2 regions of the Kitasatospora sp. McL0602 genome follow, and region 2 is predicted to be linked to the other one. Evidence: predicted binding sites of a transcription regulator. Region 2 holds the regulator's gene; the other holds the start of a gene.
What was found. The regulator HrcA, encoded in region 2, represses chaperone genes, less so after heat shock. The targets are predictions, from matches to a motif close to TTNGCACTCNGNNNNNCNGAGTGCNAA.

Region 1: the regulator HrcA is predicted to act here: its motif matches at 1,127-1,153, upstream of groES (co-chaperone GroES).

The regions. Positions count from the first base shown of each region.
Region 1 is NZ_CP197246.1:4,615,082-4,618,492, forward strand. It holds gene ACR68M_RS21230 (class I SAM-dependent methyltransferase) at 1-1,080, opposite strand, end outside; gene groES (co-chaperone GroES) at 1,297-1,602, shown strand; gene groL (chaperonin GroEL) at 1,717-3,348, shown strand.
Region 2 is NZ_CP197246.1:5,276,565-5,279,975, forward strand. It holds gene htpX (zinc metalloprotease HtpX) at 1-803, opposite strand, end outside; gene hrcA (heat-inducible transcriptional repressor HrcA) at 1,150-2,163, shown strand; gene dnaJ (molecular chaperone DnaJ) at 2,237-3,379, shown strand.

The sequences.
Region 1 (3,411 bases), 660 kb from region 2:
CTGGCGGCGGAGGTCCTCCGGGGTGACGCCGATGCCGCGCTTCTTGATGACGACGGTGCCGACGGCGCGCTCCCGCAGCAGCGCCTTGAGCTTCTTGACGTTGTACGGGAGCACGTCGGTGAGCTCGTAGGCGTGCGCGAAGGGGGTCGGCACCAGCCGGTCGGAGGTCAGGTAGGCGATCATCGGGTCGATCAGCGTGCCGCCGGTGGCGGCGGCGATCTCGGGCAGCAGCCGGGCCCGGATCGCCGCGCCGTCCGGCTCGTACAGGTAGCGCTTGACGGGCCCGGCGGGCGGGTCCGGGAGGGCGCCCCCGACGAGGGTGTGCGGGCCCGGCAGCAGGGTGGCCCGGTAGGCGCCGGGGGAGTCGGTGCCGAACCAGATCCCGGCCTCCTTGACCTCGCCGTGGTCGGAGACCCACTCGGCCTCGGCGCCGGCCGGGACGAGCCCGTGCGGGATGCCGGGGGCGACCTTGAGCGCGCCGTACGGCGTGCGGCGGGCCGCCTCGACGGCCCAGGAGAGCGGCGGGGAGTACGCCTCGGGGTCGAAGACCCTGCCCTTGGTGGTGCGGCGGGCCGGGTCGGTGAAGACCGCGTCGAAGCCCGTCACGTCGATCTCGGCGACGTCCGCGCAGCGGACCTCGACCAGCTCGGCGAGCCCCAGCGCGGCCGCGTTGGCGACGGCCACCTCGCAGGTCAGCGGGTCACGGTCGACGGCGAGCACCGAGACCCCGGCGCGGGCCAGCGCGATCGCGTCCCCGCCGATGCCGCAGCAGAGGTCGGCCAGCCGCCGCACGCCCAGCCCGGCGAACCGGGCCGCCCGCCACTCGGCCACGGAGCGGCGGGTCGCCTGCTCGACCCCGTTCGGGGTGAAGTACATCCGCTCCGCGTCCGCCCCGAACTTCGCCGCCGCCCGCTGCCGCAGCCGGGCCTGGGCCAGCGCGGCGGAGACCAGCTCGGCCGGGTGGTCCCGGCGCAGCCGGGTGGCCAGCGCCAGCTCCTGGCCGGGCGCGAAGTCATGCAGCTCGGTGAGCAGGGCCTGGCCCTCGTCGGTCAGCAGGGCACGGAACGATTCGATCTCCACCCGGCCATTGTCCCCGCCCGCGCCCGGCCGATTCGCAGGCGCGTCGTTGGCACTCTGGTTGACTGAGTGCTAACTGCGGCCTATGGTCGTTTCTGGCACTCCCCACCGGGTGAGTGCTAACGCGGTAGAGCGTGCCTGACCCCCGCGACGGCAGGCACGCAGACATCGCCCACTACCTGAAGAACAACCCCGTAATCTCCGAAGGGGAGCTCGGACGTGACCGTCAGCAGCAAGGTTGCCATCAAGCCGCTCGAGGACCGCATTGTGGTCCAGCCGCTCGAAGCCGAGACCACCACGGCCTCCGGCCTGGTTATCCCGGACACCGCCAAGGAGAAGCCCCAAGAGGGCGTCGTCCTGGCCGTCGGCCCGGGTCGCTTCGAGGACGGCCAGCGTCTTCCGCTCGACGTCACCGTCGGCGACGTCGTCCTGTACTCCAAGTACGGCGGCACCGAGGTGAAGTACAACGGCGAGGAGTACCTCGTTCTCTCCGCCCGCGACGTTCTGGCCATCGTCCAGAAGTAAGCGTTCGCAGAGCTTCACAGACGTACCAGCCCGCCCCGGTTCTCCATGTCGAAACTGACAGGGGCCCGGGGCGTGGTTGTTGGCTCACGCTCAGACCCCTAAGGAAGCCAAGACATGCCGAAGATCCTGCAGTTCGACGAGGACGCCCGCCGCTCGCTGGAGCGCGGTGTCAACAAGCTGGCCGACACCGTCAAGGTGACGATCGGCCCCAAGGGCCGCAACGTCGTCATCGACAAGAAGTTCGGCGCGCCGACCATCACCAACGACGGTGTCACCATCGCGCGTGAGATCGAGCTCGACGACCCGTACGAGAACCTCGGCGCGCAGCTCGTCAAGGAGGTCGCCACCAAGACGAACGACGTCGCGGGTGACGGCACCACCACCGCCACCGTGCTGGCCCAGGCCCTGGTCAACGAGGGTCTGCGCAACGTCGCCGCCGGTGCCGGCCCGGCCGCCCTGAAGAAGGGCATCGACAAGGCCGTCGCCGCCGTCTCCGCGCACCTGCTCTCCATCGCCCGCGAGATCGAGGGCAAGGACGACGTCGCCGCTGTCGCGTCCCTCTCCGCGCAGGACCCGCAGGTCGGCGAGCTCATCGCCGAGGCGATCGACAAGGTCGGCAAGGACGGTGTCATCACCGTCGAGGAGTCGAACACCTTCGGCGTGGAGCTGGACTTCACCGAGGGCATGCAGTTCGACAAGGGCTACCTCTCGCCGTACTTCGTCACCGACGCCGAGCGTCAGGAAGCGGTCCTCGAGGACCCGTACATCCTGATCAACCAGGGCAAGATCTCCTCCATCCAGGAGCTGCTGCCGCTGCTGGAGAAGGTCCTCCAGGGCGGTACCTCCAAGCCGCTGCTGATCATCGCCGAGGACGTGGACGGCGAGGCGCTCTCCACCCTCGTGGTCAACAAGATCCGTGGCACCTTCAACGCCGTCGCCGTCAAGGCCCCCGGCTTCGGCGACCGCCGCAAGGCGATCCTCGGTGACCTGGCCACCCTGACCGGTGCCACCGTCATCTCCGAGGAGGTCGGCCTCAAGCTCGACCAGGCCGGTCTGGACGTGCTGGGCACCGCCCGCCGCGTGACCATCACCAAGGACGAGACCACCGTCGTCGACGGTGCGGGCGACCACGAGGCCGTGGCCGGCCGCGTCGCCCAGATCAAGGCCGAGATCGCCAACACCGACTCGGACTGGGACCGCGAGAAGCTGCAGGAGCGCCTGGCGAAGCTCGCCGGCGGCGTCTGCGTCATCAAGGTCGGCGCCGCCACCGAGGTGGAGCTCAAGGAGCGCAAGCACCGTCTGGAGGACGCCATCTCGGCGACCCGCGCGGCGGTCGAGGAGGGCATCGTCGCCGGTGGTGGCGCCTCTCTCGTGCACGCGCAGAAGGTGCTCGACGGCGGTCTGGGCCTGACCGGCGACGAGGCGACCGGTGTCGCCGTCGTCCGCAAGGCGCTCGCCGAGCCGCTGCGCTGGATCGCCCAGAACGCGGGCCTCGAGGGCTACGTCATCACCCACAAGGTCGCCGAGCTGGAGGCCGGTCACGGCTTCAACGCGGCCACCGGTGAGTACGGCGACCTGCTGAAGGCCGGCGTCATCGACCCGGTCAAGGTCACCCGCTCCGCTCTGGAGAACGCCGCCTCCATCGCCTCCCTGCTGCTCACCACCGAGACCCTCGTGGTGGAGAAGCCGGCCGACGAGGAGGCCTCCGCCGGTCACTCGCACGGCGGCCACGGTCACTCGCACTGACCCGTCGTCCGGAGGCCCGGCCCGCATCCTTCTCGGAGGTGCGGGCCGGGCCTCCGGCGTTCC
Region 2 (3,411 bases):
GCGTTGTACGCCTGCGACGAGCGCAGGTCCTTGCTGGGGATGGCGGCGATCTGGCCGGTGACCTTGGTGAGCGCCGAGGCCAGCGCGCTGGGCCTGCCGGTGAGCTGGGCGGCGGCGCGGTCGGCGGCGAGCTCGCGGTAGCGCGAGAGCAGCCGGGTGAGCAGGAAGCTGATCGCGTACACGACCATGCTGACCAGCGGGATGACCAGCATCGCGATCGCCGCGTTGCTGTCGTTGTTGTTGTTCCGGTTGCCGCCCATGAAGCCGCCGTAGAGGGCGATCCGGGTCATCATGCCCGCCAGCACACCGAGGAAGCCGGCGATCGTCATCACCGCGACGTCCCGGTGGGCGACGTGCGAGAGCTCGTGCGCGAGGACGCCCTCCAGCTCCTCCGGCTCCAGGCGGCGGAGCAGGCCGGTGGTGACGCAGACCACGGCGTTCTGCGGGTTGCGGCCGGTGGCGAAGGCGTTCGGCATGTCGTTGTCCGCGACGGCGACGCGGGGCTTGGGCATGTCGGCCAGCGCACAGAGCCGGTCGATGGTGCCGTGCAGCTGCGGGTACTGCTCGGGGGTGACCGCGCGGGCACCCATCGCCCGTTCGGTGATCTTGTCGCTGAACCAGAACTGGGCGACGAAGAGCCCGCCCGAGATCAGCACGATCAGCGGCCACGCCCCGCGCAGCAGGACGATCAGCACCCCGGTGAAGCCGACGTAGAGCAACCCGATCAGGAACATCGTGGTGATCATCCGACCGGTCAGCCCTCGGTCGGGTGCGAAGCGGGAGTGCTGGGGTGACGGCGACATCACGGCTCCTTCGATCCCAATGCCCGGTATCACGTTCCGTCTTCGATGCTGCCACCCGACGGCCGCGCAGGCACCGCCCCCGCGCGGGAGATCCGGCCCGGAATCGGACGAGGATCACTCAAGCGGGCCGTTCCTGCCGCCGTGAGGGGGCCTTACACTGGCAGGTACGGTTCTGGCACTCTGCCTTTCAGAGTGCCAAAGGGCCCGTCAGCTACCAGCACAACGGACGAAGACGGAGGTGCGTGCCGTGCACAACGAACGAGTCAACGAGCGATTCAGCGAGCGCAGGCCCGACGAACGCAAGTCCGACGCGCGGCAGCTCGACACCCGCCGTGACCTCCGTCCGTTGGACGACCGCAAGCTCGCCGTGCTGCGCGCCATCGTCCAGGACTACGTCGGCACCGAGGAGCCCGTAGGCTCCAAGGCCCTGGTCGAGCGGCACAGCCTCGGGGTCTCCCCGGCGACGGTGCGCAACGACATGGCGGCGCTGGAGGAGGACGGCTACATCCACCAGCCGCACACCAGCGCGGGCCGCATCCCCACCGACAAGGGCTACCGGCTCTTCGTCGACCGGCTGGCCGAGGTCAAGCCGATGAGCGCGCCCGAGCGGCGCGCCATCCGGCACTTCCTCGACGGCGCGGTCGACCTGGACGACACCGTCGCCCGGACGGTCCGGCTGCTCGCGCAGCTGACCAGACAGGTCGCGGTCGTCCAGTACCCCTCGCTCTCCCGCTCCACCGTCCGGCACGTCGAGCTGGTCGCGCTGGCCCCCGCCAAGGTGATGCTCGTCCTGATCACCAACACCGGCCGGGTCGAGCAGCGGATGGTCGACTGCCCCGGCACGGTCGGTGAGACCGTCCTCGCGGAGCTGCGGGCCCGGCTGAACGCGCGTGCGGGCGGTCAGCGGCTGCCCGACGTGCCCGGTCTGCTGGAGGACCTCCCGGCCGCATTCGAGGCGGCCGACCGGCCGACCGTCACCACGGTGCTGGCGACCTTCTTCGAGACCCTCGCCGAGCAGAACGAAGAGCGGATCATGCTCGCCGGCACGGCGAACCTGACACGGTTCGGGCACGATTTCCCGCTCACCATCCAGCCCGTCCTGGAGGCCCTGGAGGAGCAGGTCGTCCTGCTCCGCCTGCTGGGCGAGACGGCGGACGCCGGGATGACCGTCCGGATCGGCCGGGAGAACGAGTACGAGGGGCTCAATTCCACCTCCGTCGTCTCCGTCGGTTACGGTTCGGGCGACGAGAGCGTGGCAAAGCTGGGTGTGATCGGCCCGACCCGGATGGACTACCCCGGCACAATGGGGGCGGTCCGTGCGGTCGCACGGTACGTGGGTCAGATCCTGGCCGAATCCTGAGCAGTAAGCCGCGGGGCCATCGCCTCGCGGACTCGTCGCAGCACTTCTAGAGGCGGAACAAGCGGAGCATTTGGTGGCCACGGACTACTACGCGGTACTCGGCGTCCGACGGGATGCGGGGCAGGACGAGATCAAGAAGGCGTTCCGGCGCCTTGCCCGTGAACTGCACCCGGACGTCAACCCGGACCCGAAGACGCAGGAGCGGTTCAAGGAGATCAACGCCGCCTACGAGGTGCTCTCCGACCCGGGCAAGCGCCAGGTCTACGACCTCGGTGGCGACCCGTTGTCGCCGGGCGGCGGCGGTGGCGCGGGCGGCTTCGGCGCCGGTGCGGCGGGCTTCGGCTTCTCCGACATCATGGACGCCTTCTTCGGCGCGGCCTCCGGCCAGCGCGGGCCGCGCTCGCGCACCCGCCGCGGGCAGGACGCGATGATCCGACTGGAGATCACCCTGGAGGAGGCCGCGTTCGGCACCACCAAGGAGCTCCAGGTCGACACCGCCGTGACCTGCACCACCTGCTCCGGTGAGGGTGCCGCCCCCGGCACCTCGGCGCAGACCTGTGACATGTGTCGCGGCAAGGGCGAGGTCTCCCAGGTCACCCGGTCGTTCCTCGGCAACGTGATGACCTCCCGGCCCTGCCCGCAGTGCCAGGGCTTCGGCACTGTCGTGCCGACCCCGTGCCCCGAGTGCGCCGGCGACGGCCGCGTCCGGGCCCGCCGCACGCTCACCGTCAAGATCCCCGCCGGTGTCGACAACGGCACCCGCATCCAGCTGGCCGGTGAGGGCGAGGTCGGCCCCGGCGGCGGCCCGCCCGGTGACCTCTACGTCGAGATCGCCGAGACCACCCACGCGACCTTCCAGCGGCGCGGCGACGACCTGCACTGCACGGTCACCATCCCGATGACGGCCGCCTCGCTCGGCACCCAGGTGCCGCTGCAGACCCTGGACGGTCTGGAGGAGGTCGACATCCGCCCCGGCACGCAGTCCGGGCAGTCGATCCCGCTGCACGGCCGGGGCATCACGCATCTGCGCGGCGGCGGCCGAGGCGACCTGATAGTGCATGTCGAGGTGCAGACGCCCACGAAGCTCGACCCGGAGCAGGAGGATCTGCTGCGGCGGCTCGCCATCCTGCGCGGCGAGGAGCGCCCCTCGGGCACCTTCGCCCCGGGCCAGCAGGGTCTGTTCTCCCGGCTGAAGGACGCCTTCAACGGGCGGTAGGTCTTCACGTTTTCTCCAGGGGCGCGGGGCTC